3 regions of the Shewanella morhuae genome follow, and region 3 is predicted to be linked to each of the others. Evidence: predicted binding sites of a transcription regulator. Region 3 holds the regulator's gene; each other region holds the start of a gene.
The links. Region 3 encodes ArgR, which controls arginine synthesis, uptake and breakdown. Its sites were predicted from a motif close to ANTGAATANNTATTCANT; they were not measured.

Region 1: the regulator ArgR is predicted to act here: its motif matches at 3,572-3,589, upstream of argC (N-acetyl-gamma-glutamyl-phosphate reductase).
Region 2: the regulator ArgR is predicted to act here: its motif matches at 2,481-2,498, upstream of C9I43_RS11075 (YjiH family protein).

Annotation. Positions count from the first base shown of each region.
Region 1 covers NZ_PYSG01000003.1:127,816-133,092, reverse strand. Annotated here, with positions in the region: gene C9I43_RS15165 (YceB family lipoprotein) at 1-511, opposite strand, end outside; gene ppc (phosphoenolpyruvate carboxylase) at 511-3,180, opposite strand; gene argC (N-acetyl-gamma-glutamyl-phosphate reductase) at 3,795-4,775, shown strand; gene argB (acetylglutamate kinase) at 4,807-5,277, shown strand, end outside.
Region 2 covers NZ_PYSG01000002.1:2,402,345-2,407,621, reverse strand. Annotated here, with positions in the region: gene C9I43_RS11085 (NCS2 family permease) at 1-156, shown strand, start outside; gene C9I43_RS11080 (CBS domain-containing protein) at 196-627, opposite strand; gene C9I43_RS11075 (YjiH family protein) at 1,040-2,398, opposite strand; gene C9I43_RS11070 (DUF998 domain-containing protein) at 3,101-3,802, shown strand; gene C9I43_RS11065 (U32 family peptidase) at 3,928-4,809, opposite strand; gene ubiU (ubiquinone anaerobic biosynthesis protein UbiU) at 4,834-5,277, opposite strand, start outside.
Region 3 covers NZ_PYSG01000002.1:3,151,629-3,156,905, reverse strand. Annotated here, with positions in the region: gene ggt (gamma-glutamyltransferase) at 1-1,506, shown strand, start outside; gene C9I43_RS14280 (Dyp-type peroxidase) at 1,735-2,670, shown strand; gene argR (transcriptional regulator ArgR) at 2,761-3,231, opposite strand; gene mdh (malate dehydrogenase) at 3,526-4,461, shown strand; gene C9I43_RS14265 (thiol-disulfide oxidoreductase DCC family protein) at 4,557-4,955, opposite strand; gene folM (dihydromonapterin reductase) at 5,234-5,277, shown strand, end outside.

The sequences.
Region 1 (5,277 bases), on a different contig from region 3:
CAACTTGAATGCTTTCAGCCATCTTGGCCATCAGTGCTTGATTACTATCTTTCGTATCAAGTACGTAAACGGGTTGGTTTTCTAAGAATTGCCTTAGATAACCCATTACCTGTGGTGTCGCCGAACTCATCGCCTTTTCAATGTCTTTTGGCGTTGATTCCACTTTGACTAATTCGAGCTGACGCAGATAGATACTGTGCGTTGCACTGTCATACCAAGGTTTTGCCTCAAAAGTTGTGGTGAGTTTTGCGCTTAAAGGAAATATCGGGTTATTGATCGATACTTTTGTTGAAGCACTTATGCTCATTGTGTCAGGCTTCTGACCCAGTTTGACGCTGATATCGTTAATAAGCACATCAATGCCAACGAGTTGATTGCCTTGTTTTACCTCAAAATGGATCTCTTTGCTGAGATACTGCTCCATTTCGCGCTCGGTGATGCTGTACTGAGAGGCGCAGCCGCCAAGCAGTACAGTTAGTCCCAAGCAAATTGTGCGGGAAAGTTTTTTCATTAACCAGTGTTTCTCATCCCCGCTGCCACACCGGCAATAGTTAGCATTAATGCTAATTGCACATGTTCAGATGCGGGTGTTTCAGTTGTTTCCTTACGTGTTCGTGCTAATAGCTCGGTTTGTAAGAAGTTTAAGGGATCAATATACGGGTTTCGCAGCTTCACTGATTCGCGATTCCATGGTGTATGCGCCATTAAACTATCTGATTTTGTCAGTTCGAGCACGACTTTAATTCCAAGATCTAACCGTTGGCGCAAGGTTTCGCCTAGGTGATGCAATTCTGTCGGTACTAAGCAGGTTTCATAGTAGCGCGCTAAGTTAGGTTCTGCTTTGGCGTAGACCATCTCTAGCATTGAAATTCGGGTACTAAAGAAGGGCCATTCTTGTTCCATCTCTTGCAGTAACCCCATTTCCCCGCGCTCACTGGCGCCTTGTAACGCTTCACCAGCGCCGAGCCATGCAGGCAGCATTAGTCGGTTTTGTGACCAGGCAAATATCCATGGTATCGCGCGTAGGCTTTCAATGCCACCATCGACACGACGTTTGGCTGGACGGCTACCCAATGGTAGTTTTCCTAACTCAACTTCTGGTGTTGCCGCCCTAAAATAGGCCACAAAATCAGGTTCGTCGCGCACTATACCGCGGTAAGCACTCACCGATTCCTCAGCAAGGCGCTCCAAACAGTCACGCCATTGTTGCTTTGGCTCCGGTGGTGGTAGCAGTGTTGCCTCTAATACGGCAGAGGTATATAAGGCTAGACTTTGCACCGCAAGTTTTGGCAAGCCAAATTTAAAGCGGATCATTTCGCCCTGTTCTGTCACGCGAATACGACCATCAACGGATCCTGGAGGCTGCGACAAAATCGCTTTGTGTGCTGGACCACCGCCGCGACCAATACTGCCACCACGCCCATGGAACAAAGTAAGCTTAACGCCAGCTTGTTTACAGACGGCGACTAATTGCTCTTGAGCACGATACTGCGCCCAAGCTGCAGCCATAACGCCGGCGTCTTTAGCCGAGTCAGAGTAACCGATCATTACCTCTTGCATGCCTTTGGTATAGCCACGATACCAGTCTATATCGAGTAAATCGGTAATACATGCTGCTGCATTATTTAAATCGCTTAGGGTTTCAAATAACGGTACTACACGCATAGGATACGAGCAGCCTGTTTCTTTAAGTAACAGTAAAACCGTTAATACATCTGATGGTTTACCTGCCATTGAAATCACATAGGAACCGAGTGCCTTAGCAGGGTGTTTGGCGATTAAACGGCAGGTATTAAGTACTTCTGCCACGTCATCAGAAGGTTGCCAATTACTTGGTAGCAGTGGGCGACGATTACTGAGTTCACGTAATAGGAATGCTTGTTTTTCGGTTTCGTCCCAATGATTGAAATCACCCATACCGAGATAACGAGTTAACTCGGCGAGTACGTCGCTGTGCCGGCTGGCATCTTGGCGAATATCGAGCCTGAGCATGTGAATGCCAAAGCAGGCGAGACGACGGAGGATATCGAGTAATAAGCCATTGGCAATTAAGCGCATACCACAGTCGGTCAAACTCTTGTAGAGCATTTCTAGTGGTACTTTAAGATCACCTTCTTGCCAGATCAGGCTCGATTTATCGACCTCAGGGTTATAGCCTTCAATACGTGCATTTAAATAATCTATGGTATCACGCAGTTTTTGGCGTAAATCGCGCAGTACGTAACGATAAGGTTCGCAGCAGTTGTTGGCGTAAGCCTTTAACTCATCATTAGCTTCTTCCATTGATAATTCGCCCACTAATAGGACGATATCTTTTAAGAATAATCTGGCGGCGGCGTGGCGGTTGCGGTCGAGCACCTCTTGAGTCACTTTTGCCGTGACAAACGGATTACCGTCGCGATCGCCGCCCATCCAACTTGAAAAACGCACCGGTGCGATATCAATCGGCAATTGCTGACCAGTACGTTGTTGTACTTGGTCGTTGAGTTGTCTTAAAAAGTCGGGCACCGCATGCCAGAGTGATTCTTCAATTGTAGATAATCCCCAGCGGGCTTCATCGACTGGTGTAGGACGTTCGCGGCGGATTTCATTGGTATGCCAGATCTGAGCAATCAATTGTCGTAAGCGCAAATTAACCTGCTGACGTTCTCTATCTAATAATTGGTCGTTCTCTTGCTCTGCGAGGCAATCGACTATAGCAGCATATTTTTGAATGAGAGTGCGGCGGGAAATCTCAGTAGGGTGTGCAGTCAGCACCAGATCAATATCCAGTGTTTTAAGGCAATCGAGTATTTTTGTCTGGTCAACACTGCCATTGAGCATGCGACCTAATAGCTGCTCTACGGGATCGGGCACACACACTAGCTCGTCACAGTCGCGACTAATGGTATGAAATTGCTCTGATAAGTTAGCCAAATTAAGAAACTGATTGAAGGCTTTTGCAAATGGAACGAGTTCTTCATCGGGTAACGCTGTGAGTAACTCAAGCATCTGCTCTCTTGCTGCTTGATCTCCCCGGCGTGAATCTTTGGCAAGCTTACGGATTTGTTCGACCTTCTCGAGAAAAGAATCTCCGAGGTGAGTGCGCATCGTATCACCGAGAATTTGCCCCAACATACTCACGTTTGATCTTAATGACGCATACATATCGGTCACATTGTCAGCCTTAGTTACAACCATAGTTACTCCGAATAAAAAAACATTAAAATTCCGCATTATATTTAGCCCGTTAGCACAATACCTATCACTTAGGCCCGCGGTCAACAGGAGAACCTATAACTTATACGACTGACTTATCTAATATTCAACCAATTGCCATAATTATTGAGAAATATTCAATATAAATGCGAGGTGGCGCAATATTTTATGATAATTAGCGTAAGTGAATATGGAGTGCATTATTTGTAATTTTATTACATTCTTTCTTTTTGTTAATGGAATGGGTGTTACTTGAGGCGGGTTTGCTACAGATAACAGTGTTATTAACGAGTTAGGTTAATTAACGCACTAAGGTTAGGTAAGATTATTTGCGGTAAATCATAAAATAAATTAAAAATATATATTCACATATATTGCATAATTAGATATCCATGGTAGTCTAGCCAACAGTAGAGATGAGTCATCTTCTGTGACCTGTAGAGTAAATATCATGATTCAGAGCAAATACCAGACAGTGAATAAAATAACGATCCATAACAATTTCCTGCGACGATAATCTTGTCATCATAGATATGCGCTGCTGCGTGTAGGCTACTTACCTATTGTTTAATATCCTTTGATTCGGTTAAAAACACATGAAAAATATTGCCATTATTGGTGCTAGTGGTTACACGGGCGCACAGCTCACCGCTTTAATCCATGCAGAACCTGCGCTAACGATTCAGGGTTTGTATGTTTCTGAAAACAGTCTTGATAAAGGTAAGCCTTTAGCGGATTTGTACCCTAGCTATAGCCATATCGCATTAACGCTGTCGCCATTGTCTGATGACGCTAAGGCAAAAATCGTTGCCGAAGCTGATGCTGTGGTATTAGCAACTGAACATTCAGTGAGCTTACATTTAGCGGCTTGGTTTTATAGCCAAGGGTTAGCGGTATTCGATTTAAGCGGAGCTTATCGTTTCAGCGATACGGCGCAATATCCAAAGTGGTATGGCTTTGAGCATGAATATCCAGAAGTGTTAGCCAAAGCGGTATACGGCCTAGCCGAATGGAACGCTAAAGACATTGCGGCAACTAAGATGATTGCCGTACCAGGTTGTTATCCAACCGCATCACTCACTGCATTAAAACCGCTGGCAAGTTTACTGACCGCCGCGTATCCGGTGATCAATGCCGTGAGCGGGGTAACGGGGGCGGGTCGTAAGGCGCAGTTACACACCAGTTTTTGTGAAGTGAGCCTGACACCTTATGGCGTATTAGGCCACAGACATCAACCCGAGATTGCTACTCAACTTGGCCAAGAAGTGATATTTACCCCGCACCTTGGCAACTTTAAGCGTGGCATTTTAGCGACCATTACCGTGCAGCTAAAACCAGGTACAAGTACAGCCGATGTCGCAGCGGCTTATAGTGTGTATGACAATGCGCCATTGGTCACCGTGAAGCACAATCAGTTCCCGAAAGTGGACGATGTGGTATTGACACCTAACTGCCACTTAGGCTGGAAGTTTGATGAGAATAGCGGTTACTTAGTGGTCGCCAGTGCAATCGATAATTTGATGAAAGGTGCTGCCAGCCAAGCGCTGCAATGCATAAAGATTCATTTTAACCTTTAATTGTTCATCCTTATTTAAGAGAGTCGTCAAGATGTCTACAAACAACTCAGTATTAGTTCTTAAAGTTGGTGGCGCGCTGCTGCAGTGTGAAATGGGGATGGCGCGGTTAATGGATACGGCTGCAGCTATGTTAGCCAATGGTCAGCAAGTGTTGATGGTACATGGCGGCGGCTGTTTGGTGGATGAACAGTTAGCGGCAAACGGCATGGAAACCGTCAAGTTAGAAGGTTTACGGGTGACTCCTCCTGAGCAAATGCCGATTATTGCCGGCGCACTTGCGGGCACTTCGAACAAGATCCTCCAAGGCGCAGCCACCAAGGCGGGTATTGTGAGCGTGGGCATGAGCCTCGCAGATGGCAATACTGTCTCGGCAAAGATTAAAGATGAACGTTTAGGCTTAGTGGGTGAAGTGACGCCAAAAGATGGCGCTTATCTTAAGTTTATCCTCGCCCAAGGTTGGATGCCGATTTGTAGCTCTATCGCCATGATGGACGATGGCCAA
Region 2 (5,277 bases), 750 kb from region 3:
ATTTTAAGTTGTAATATCGTCACCGGCATTATGCTGGGTTTCGTCACGCTGGTGGTAGGTCGTATTTGTAGCGGTGAGTGGCGCAAACTAAAAGTAGGCGTGTTAGCAATTACCCTCGGTTTAGTCGTATTTTATATGGGCGGCTGGGCGATTTAAATACTCAAACGTGACACTAAAAAGCGAGTGCTAACTGACTTAGCACTCGCTTTCTGCCAATGAAAGATGTTCTGAATAAGCTCGAAGTAAGTCTTTCCAAGTTACGATACCCACTAAGCGGCCATTATCGAGTACCGGTAAGCACCCAACATGATGGTCTAAAATAAGATGGGCGGCGGTGTCTAAGCACACATTTGGGGCAACGGTGATGGGGTTTCGAGCCATGACCTGATGCACGCGTTTTTGTAAGGTTTCTAAGTCCTTAACTGTCTCGCCGATACTGCCAATGTGTGGGCTAATGGCACGTAATAGATCTCGCTCTGAAAGTACGCCTTCTAGTTTGTTATTATCAACCACTAATAAATGATGGAAATTTGCCTGTTCGAATATCTCTTTTACCACATTGAGACGATCGTCCATTTCAATTGTGACGATGCGGGTGCTCATAATATCGGCGACAACAATCGACATAATATTCCCCTTCATGCTTACCTGCCCTGAGGCTGGTTGATTTAACACGCTTCATTACAGCTACTTATAACAGAGTGCCAATTAATTAGCTAACCTGATTACAAATTGTTAACGCAAATATTTGTTCTACCAAATTATGCATCTATTCAGCATCAGTGCGGCTTTCTGCACTTAGCTCAATAAGGTCATGATAGTTTTTGTTAGAAATAATGGTGACGTAATGTGGTGGTGTCGGTTGATAGAAAAGTACGTGATGTATTTTTAAAACGATAGGCATTGGGCATGATAGTGATAGTAATAGTGTTGAAATATAAACAAAAAAAGGAGCCCAGTAGCATGGACTCCTTTTTTAATAGTTTTATTGCTGTTTACTAACCTTGATTAAATGTATCGAGCTTCTATTCAAAGAGCATTAAAAGAGTAAATGCGCCACACCCGCGATAACAGGCAGTGTGACTAACGTCCGTAGAATAAACACCACAAATAGCTCAACAAAGTTCACTGGAATTTTACTGCCAATAAGCAGGGCGCCGACTTCACTCATGTAAATCAATTGGGTTACCGACAACGCTGCAATCACGAAGCGGGTCATATCCGATTCAATCGAGCTGGCAAGAATCGATGGAATAAACATATCTGCAAAACCGACGACGATGGTTTTAGAGGCTTCAGTGGCTTCTGGAATATGCAGCAATTCAAGTAAGGGAATAAACGGCATACCGAGATAGTTAAAAATAGGAGTGTACTCGGCAATAATCAGTGCGGTAGTACCAATGGCCATGACCACGGGAAGAATACCAAACACCATATCGAGAACGTTTTTAATCCCTTCATTTAAAACAGCTTTGATGCCACCAGCGTTGGCTGCTTTCTCTAAGGCTTTATCAAAACCCCAAGATAACGCGCTGTGTCCTGCGGGGATTAGCTCGTCATCAGGCGTACGTGGGGTATCGTCGATGTAGTGGTCTTTCTTCCACGATAATGGTGGCAATTTCGGCACAATCACTGCTGCGGCAAAACCGGCTAAACATACGGTTAAATAGAAGGGCACAAACATGTGCTCTAACTTAACCTGCGAGATCACCACTAAGCTGAAGGTAATCGATACCGCCGAGAACGTGGTGCCAATAACGGCGGCTTCTCTTTGGGTATAAAAGCGTGCTTCATACTGTTTGCTGGTCAGTAAAATCCCGACACTGCCATCACCTAGCCACGATGCCATACAGTCGATTGCGCTACGACCCGGTAGATTAAATACTGGACGCATGATTTTAGTTAGCAGTGTGCCAAATAGTTCAAGTAGACCAAAATTAAGTAGGAGTGGCAGTAACATGCCGGCAAAGATAAAGACTGAGAATAATACCGGCAGTAAATCGTTTAGGACTAAAGCTCCAGTACTAGATGAGTTAATGGCTTCAGGGCCTAAGCCTAAGTAAGTCAGTACGATAAACACTGCACCTACGATACGGGCCGTTAACCATAAAGGGCTGATATTTAATAAACCATTTAAAAAGTGGTTTTGAGTCACAAACTTAGGTTTAAGCACTTTTGATAGTAAAGATGCTAGCGCCATTGCTACCACAATAATGGTCACAATCAGAGTTAACACACCGCTTAATGCACTTTGTAATGCTTTAGAAATGATCGCGATAGGAATGGTAATCGCATCGTTATAGCTAATAGGTGTCATAAATAGCAACAGACCGATCAGCGAAGGGACGATAAAGGTGAGTATCGTCTTTATATTGCGGTTTTTATTTTTAGTAGCCAATTTTGTACACCTTAAAGTACGAGTCGTACATGATAAATTTGAAATTTTTAGGCGGATCTAACGAATTTTTACTGCCCATTTAGATGCATTTAAATTCAACTCAAAAATGAGAAGGGGGAAGGTTACTCGCTTAGCCTTGCTATGTAAACGATTCGCTAGTTAGTTTGGTATTAAGCAGCAAAACAGCATAGTTATTTTGCTTGAGTGATTGATGATATTTCTACCGCGCGATTAATATTTTAGGTCTTTAATTTTTATAAACAATCAGTTACTACCATTTGTTAAGGGTTAGTTTTGGTAGTGTTTTATTTTGTGAGTAAGTTCACTCGCGGACCTTTTTTGAATGAAAAACCCCAAAAATGCGAGGCGTAAGCGGTATTTGTTCAGTTACCGTTCGATTAATGCTCGTTAAGCCCATGTCGAGTTGACTAAAGCTTACATTAGTAATTGTTAATGGGTGTCGTCGTGTCATTAAATATATAGGTGTGCAGGAATACATGTTTATGCGTAAAATTTTTGAGTTTTAGTTTCTATCACAGTGTTTTAGCAAGTTATGTTGCCATTTAATAAAGCCAAGTCAACTGACTAAAAAGTCGTTAATAACGATAAAAATAAAGTTTTACTCATAAACAGGACGTCGGCCGCTTTAAATGTTCTTATTTACATGTAAATTAGTCACATGGTTATCTCACTTCTGTATTCATGATTGTTAACGTAGAGCAGATTACGACAAAAGGCGCCTCAACATTAGCCGTTAAATTTGGTTTTTTGGGGATTTACGGGCTGTTAGTCGGAATTATTACTGCAGTTTTGGGCTTTGATGGTCCTGGAGTGCGAGGCTTCAATTTTTTAAATCATACCTTAAGCGAATTAGGCACCTATGGTGATTCCTCGTTGGCTGTTGTCCTTAACGGTGGATTATTTTTTGGTAGTTTAAGTGTGGTTTTATACTGCTTATCTTCGTTAGCGCATTTGCGCTCTCCATGGGAATCTTGTTTCTTTATTTGTTTGGCATTAACGTTTTTAGCACTAGCAAGCATGGGATTATTTCCGCTAAACGTGTATCACTTACACGTTTTTGGCCTGAAATGTTTTTTTTACTTAGGGAGTTTAAGTGCGATTTTGCACTTATGTTTAATTGGTTTTGGTCAATCTCAATTTAGCCGTTGGACAGGATTACTGGCGTTAATTGTTTTGTGCAGCATGATGACATTTTTATACGCGCCGCAATTACAGTTAGGCTTAACCGAGGGTGATAGACCATTTTATCAAGAGATGGTGATGCAGTTACCTCGTCCACGGTTGTGGTGGCCAGCCCTATTAGAATGGATAGGGCTGGGGAGTTTATTAACTTGGACAAGCGTATTGTTGTTCAGTCAGTTAAGGACCAAGCTTAGATCGTAACCCTGCCTCTCTCTTCTATTTATACTCTATACGATCAGCAACTTTGTGCTAATAGCCTGTTTAGCGTATCCATTACTTCAATATTGTCCTTTGATAGCGGCATGATTTTTTACTGGATACATGGTTTATTCACCGAGTTGCATCGTTAATCCCGCCTCTCCAAACCAATAGCCATTACATTGTTCTGCACTTAACGGCACTGTATTAGACTGAAGCGCTGATGGCGTGTTAATGCTATCGACTAAGGCGCTGGCGTTGGCAATACACTCCATGCTACTGGGCGATACTCGAAATACATCAACTCCCATTTGTTCCATGTCGGCGAGTTCACTGCGTAAATCTAAGCAGGCCGCCGATTGAGTTTGAATGCCATTTAAGCGTAATAGTGGCTGCTGTTCTTGGGTTTGCGCGAGTAGCCCTTTACTGTATTGACGGCAAATAGTCTCGCAACTGTCTTTGGTGAGTTGTTTATGACGCGCAGTAAAACAGCGCGCCGAATGGGCTAAGGGCAGATAGCCGTGTCCGAGGACTTCAACTTCAAACGCAGGTTTATCTTGAATCACTTGGCCAAGCCATGCCTTGGATAATTCAATCGGCATCACAAATCGTTGCATACCAAAACGCGCTAAAATATCTAAACTGGCGCGATTATAATTGTTGATACTTGCACCACACACAAAAGGTAGCTTATGTTCTTTGGCCAGATAAACCGCCGCCATGTCGTTGGCTTCAATAATAAACTCGCCATTATCGACTTGGCGTTTAAGCTCGGTATATTCCGATGGTGCTTCAATGAGTGCCAGCGTTGAAATAACCACATCTTTACCCGCTTGTTTAAGCATCTGCGCGAGCTCAAGATAATCGCCCCATTTGAGTTCACGTCTACGGCTACAAACCGCTTCACCCAGATAAACTAACGGAATGTTACTGGCTGCAACTTGCTGATAAAAATCTGATACCTGTTGCTTTTGCCAGCAATATAACAATGGGCCTAGGGAAATATTCATAGGTGTCCTTTTTTGTCTTAGGTGTTATTGCCAGTTGCGTTCGTACGCACCGAGTGTGGTGATTTGGCCTTCAGAGACCTTAGCGAGGGCTTGTTCCCAGTGCGATTGAGTTTGAAATTTATCGGGATGCTGCAAATAGGTATCTATTGCTTGGCGCCACACTTTAGTGACTTGCTCAACATAGGCTGGACTGCGTTGGCGACCTTCAATTTTAAGCGACACAATGCCAGCTTTGGCGAGCTCAGGGATCAAACTGAGTGTATTTAAGCTGGTGGGTGATTCAAGTAAATAGCTGGGAGAATCTTGCTCATCGGTCAAGTATCGTCCTTTGCAAACAACGGGATAGCCCATTTGCTCATCAAGGGTCGATTTGTCAATTAACACATCATTGAGGCGGGTTAATCTGTCTTGACCTTCCTCTTGCCAGCGTACATGTTTAGCGGGTGAGCATGAGCCGCCTGTATTGGG
Region 3 (5,277 bases):
GATGCCGCGATTGCCGCTAATGCCATGTTAGGCTTGGTTGAGCCCACAGGCTCGGGTGTAGGTGGTGATTTATTTGCCATCGTTTGGAGCGCGAAAGATAAGCGTCTTTATGGTCTTAATGCTTCAGGCCGTAGTCCAAAGTCATTGAGCTTAGAAAAGCTTAAATCCCTTGGGCTAGACTATTTACCGCCACTTGGCCCTTTGCCTGTATCGGTTCCCGGCGCGGTTGATGGTTGGTATGAGTTGCATAATAAGTTTGGCAAATTACCGATGGCGGATAATCTTGCCCCCGCGATTGGTTACGCTCGCAATGGTTTTCCGGTCTCTGAGCTGATTGCTTATTATCTTGATAGCAGTGCTAAAAAACTGGCTAAATTCCCAGGATTTAAAGAAACCTATATGCCAACGGGTAAGGTACCTGCGGTAGGTGAAATCTTTAAAAATCCCGCCCTAGCAAACACCTATGAGAAAATTGCTAAGGGTGGGCGTGATGCATTTTATAAAGGTGATATCGCTAAAAGTATTGATAAATATATGGCGTCCCAAGGGGGCTATTTAAGCTATGAAGATTTAGCCAGTCATACCAGCGAATGGGTTGAGCCTGTTTCGGTCAATTATCGTGGTTATGATGTGTGGGAATTACCGCCCAATGGACAAGGCATTGCCGCACTGCAAATTTTAAAAACCATGGAACCCTTTGATGTCGCTGCTATGGGCTTTAACAGCCCTGAATATGTGCATTTATTTGTAGAGGCTAAAAAACTGGCTTTTGCCGACAGAGCTAAATTTTATGCCGATATGGCCTTTAATAACGTCCCTGTTACCGAGTTGATATCACAACACTACAACTATGAGCGCGCTAAATTAATTGACACGAATAAAGCCGCCAAAAGTGTTGATGCAGGTAATCCTGCCCTACAGCACGGTGATACGGTTTACCTCACAACGGCAGATAAAGACGGCAATATGGTGTCACTTATCCAGAGTAATTACCGTGGTATGGGCTCGGGAATGACGCCGGCCGATCTGGGTTTTGTGTTGCAAGATCGTGGGCAAATGTTTGATTTAACTGAGGGACGTTTCAATACCTATGCGCCAGGTAAGCGACCTTTTCAAACGATTATTCCCGCGTTTGTGACTAAAGCAGGTAAGCCTTGGCTTAGTTTTGGGGTCATGGGCGGTGCAACGCAGCCGCAAATGCATGCACAAATTTTAATGAATCTCATTGATTTTAAAATGAACCTACAAGAAGCGGGCGATGCGCCTCGGATTTTACATAGCGGTTCTACTGAGCCTACTGGCGAGGTGATGACCGATGGCGGTTATGTGAGCCTAGAGTCAGGCTTTCCTGTTGAAACGCGCCGTGAGCTCATTAAAAAAGGGCATATATTGCGTGATGCTTTAGGGGATTTTGGTGGTTATCAAGCGATTGGCTTTAATGCAGAAACTGGCGTTTACCGCGGTGCATCTGAGAGTCGTAAAGATGGTCATGCTGCAGGGTATTAGTTTAAATAAATATCATGGTGTTAGTGAGCTTTGCCTACTGTATTGGGGTAGACTCGCTAGCGAAATTTATGCGTTGCATCATTTTTCAATGAGCTTGAGCACAACAACGCTTCGTTATAGGCATTATCATTAATAAACTCGAGTAAAGTGTGCGTTAGTTAATGTCATTTTTAGGGAAAGTTGCGGATAATATTACCGAAAATGAATTTAGAACAGGGTCACAACCAAATGGATATTCAAAATATGCCGCGTGAACAGTTAGGTGTGTGTGCAGAGGGAAACTTACATAGTATCTACTTGATGTTTAATGCAAATGATAATGTGGAGTCGCAGTTACGTCCCTGCCTTGCCAACGTAGCGCAGTATATTTACGAACTGACAGATCAGTATTCTGACAGTGCATTCAATGGTTTTGTCGGTATCGGCGCTAATTACTGGGATAGCCTCTATACCGATGCCCGCCCTAAAATGTTAAGGCCTTTCCCTGCGATACAAGCTGGGAGTCTTGATGCACCTGCAATCGAATATGATTTGTATGTACATATTCGCTGTGACCGTTACGATATTCTGCATTTAGTCGCCAATGAAATTAGCCAAATGTTTGAAGATTTGGTGGAATTAGTGGACGAAGAGCGCGGCTTTAGATTTATGGATAGTCGCGATCTGACCGGTTTTGTCGATGGTACTGAAAACCCAAAGGGACGCCATCGTCAAGAAGTCACACTGGTTGGTGATGAGGATGCTGGATTTAAGGGCGGCAGTTATGTTCACGTACAAAAATATGCCCATAACTTAAGTAAGTGGAACCGCTTACCGATTAAAAAACAAGAAGATATATTCGCGCGCACTAAACAAGATAATATCGAATATGAATCCAAGGATAAGCCACTCACCAGCCATATAAAACGGGTGAATCTTAAAGATGCTGACGGAAACTCAATGGAAATCCTACGTCAGAGCATGCCCTACGGATCGCTTAAAGAGCAGGGGTTGATGTTTATTGCTTGCTGTCGTACGCCCGAACATTTTGAAAAAATGCTACACAGCATGATATTTGGTGATGGCGAAGGTAATCATGATCATTTAATGCATTTTACTAAGGCATTAACGGGTTCATCTTTCTTCGTACCCGCTTTAGATTTTATGCTGCAGTTCGATGAGTAAATTGTTGTGACTGACCAAGTTGAGTTGTAGTTGAGTTGTAAGAGTTACATTTTGATAAAGCACTTAATGCCAAGGCATTAAGTGCTTTTTTTATTCGGCATAATTGAATAAAGATTTGATGGTTTCTAAGGTGTCGGCGATATCTTGGATGCTTGATGGGCAAATAAAAATCGTATCATCACCTGCAATCGTTCCCAAAATCCCTTCTGGCTTACCGATAGAATCCAATAAGCGGGCAATCAGTTGTGCTGCGCCAGGGCTGGTTCGCACTACAATCATGGCTTGGTTATGGTCAACATCCAGCACTAAGTTTTTTAATGGGCTGCCTGCGGTTGGCACGCCTAATTCGGCGGGTAAGCAATACACCATCTCTTGTTTAGCGTTGCGAGTCCGAACGGCGCCGAACTTGCTGAGCATGCGTGATACTTTTGATTGGTTAATATTACCAAAGCCTTCAGCTTGCAAGGCGATGACGATTTCACTTTGAGAGCCAAAGCGCTCTTCTTTTAAAATCGACTTAAAAACTCTAACAAGGTCATCCTGATTCTTGGTCGTCTGCATAATATTATTATTCTTTATTCAAAAAAACAGGCCCATTTTGAATATTTTTAAACAAATTGTCAACATACAATCAAATTGGCTGAATAAACATTCACTAAGCAGCAGACTCAGCATCATTATCATCGGCTTAAAATGTGCAATCGAGTCATTGTTCTTTTGTGAGCTATCAGTTATTTCGAAATTCTTTTGTTCCACGACTAAGGGATAATTGAAATTGTTGCGACATTCCAGTAATGTGACGCACACGCAAATTAGATCCATGTCACACATATCCGAGAAATAACGGAGTTCATTATGAAAGTTGCTGTACTTGGTGCTGCTGGCGGTATCGGCCAGGCTCTTGCCTTACTGTTAAAAACTCAACTGCCTGCGGGCTCAAAGCTGTCTCTATATGATATCGCACCGGTTACTCCGGGTGTTGCGGTTGACTTGAGCCACATCCCGACCGCTGTTGAAATCAAAGGTTTTGCCGGTGAAGATCCAACGCCTGCGCTGGTAGATGCAGACGTAGTGCTGATTTCTGCTGGTGTTGCGCGTAAACCAGGCATGGATCGTTCTGATCTGTTTAACATCAACGCTGGTATCGTGCGTAACCTGATGGAAAAAGTGGCTGCGACTTGTCCTACTGCTTTAGTCGGTATTATCACCAACCCAGTTAACACCACTGTGGCTATTGCAGCCGAAGTGATGAAAAAAGCCGGTGTTTACGATAAAAACCGTCTATTTGGTATTACCACGCTGGACGTGATCCGCTCTGAAACCTTTATTGCTGAATTAAAAGGCTTAAACGTTGCTGATGTTAAAGTGAATGTGATCGGCGGCCATAGCGGCGTGACCATTTTGCCATTACTTTCTCAAGTTGAAGGCGTGACGTTCACTGATGAAGAAGTGGCAACCATGACAACTCGCATTCAAAACGCGGGTACAGAAGTGGTTGAAGCTAAAGCCGGTGGCGGCAGCGCGACATTGTCTATGGGTCAAGCGGCTTGCCGTTTCGGTCTGTCTTTGGTTCGTGGTCTGCAAGGCGAAGCTAACGTCGTTGAATGTGCTTACGTTGACGGTGGTAGTGAACACGCCCAGTTCTTCGCACAACCTGTATTGTTAGGCAAAAACGGTATTGAAAAAGTACTGCCTTACGGTGAAGTGAGTGCATTTGAAGCTAACGCCCGTGATTCTATGTTAGATACGCTGAAAGGCGATATCAAACTAGGCGTTGATTTCGTTAAATAATTATTCGAATAATCTTTTTAGATTATAACGAGTTAAAAGCGGAGCCCTTGAGCTCCGTTTTTTTATGTCTGCGTTTTACGCTTTCTAAACCTAAATCAGCGGCGCTTAGTGGGCAATTGGCAATTATCGTCGCAGCGGGCTTTACCTGTCAGTAAATAAGAAATGCGATAACGATTTTTAGCAAAGCGCAAGTAAAGCCAATCGGCAACGGGTTTAATAATAGGTAAGCGTAATAATTGTATCCAAGAACGGGTTCCCGTAAGTGCCCACGCTTTGCAGGTGACATCTAAGCCGAGTAATATTTCGCCGGTTGCGGTTTCGCCATGCAGAATAGTATTAGCGTAGTTTTTATCGATATAACTGAAACGCTGGCTAAAGTCTGGCGCATTTAAATTTTCTAGCGCAATTAAGTTATCGGGATCGCGCGCTTTCAGTTGACGCATTTCGGCGCTACATAATGGACAGTTTCCATCATAAAAAATTCGCAGTTCCATCGGGGATACCTCAGATAATTTAATCTTAATGCGTGAGCTTAGCTTTAGCTTTAGCTTATCCTATACGCAGCAGCAATGATTTTAGATCGCAGTTGATGCGAGATTGGATCTAATTTTAGACGTGATCAGCATTATTAATTAGCCTTCCAGTTAGATTAAATCTAAAAAAATACGCTAGGATTTGGGATGTTGATTGGTTTTGCTTGAGTCTTAGGTGTATTTACCATTCAATGAATCATAAACCGAGCCATAATCGCTTTAAAAATAACAGGATTAGTATGACATCTCCCATCATCATCACTGGCGTAGGTAAGCGTATTGG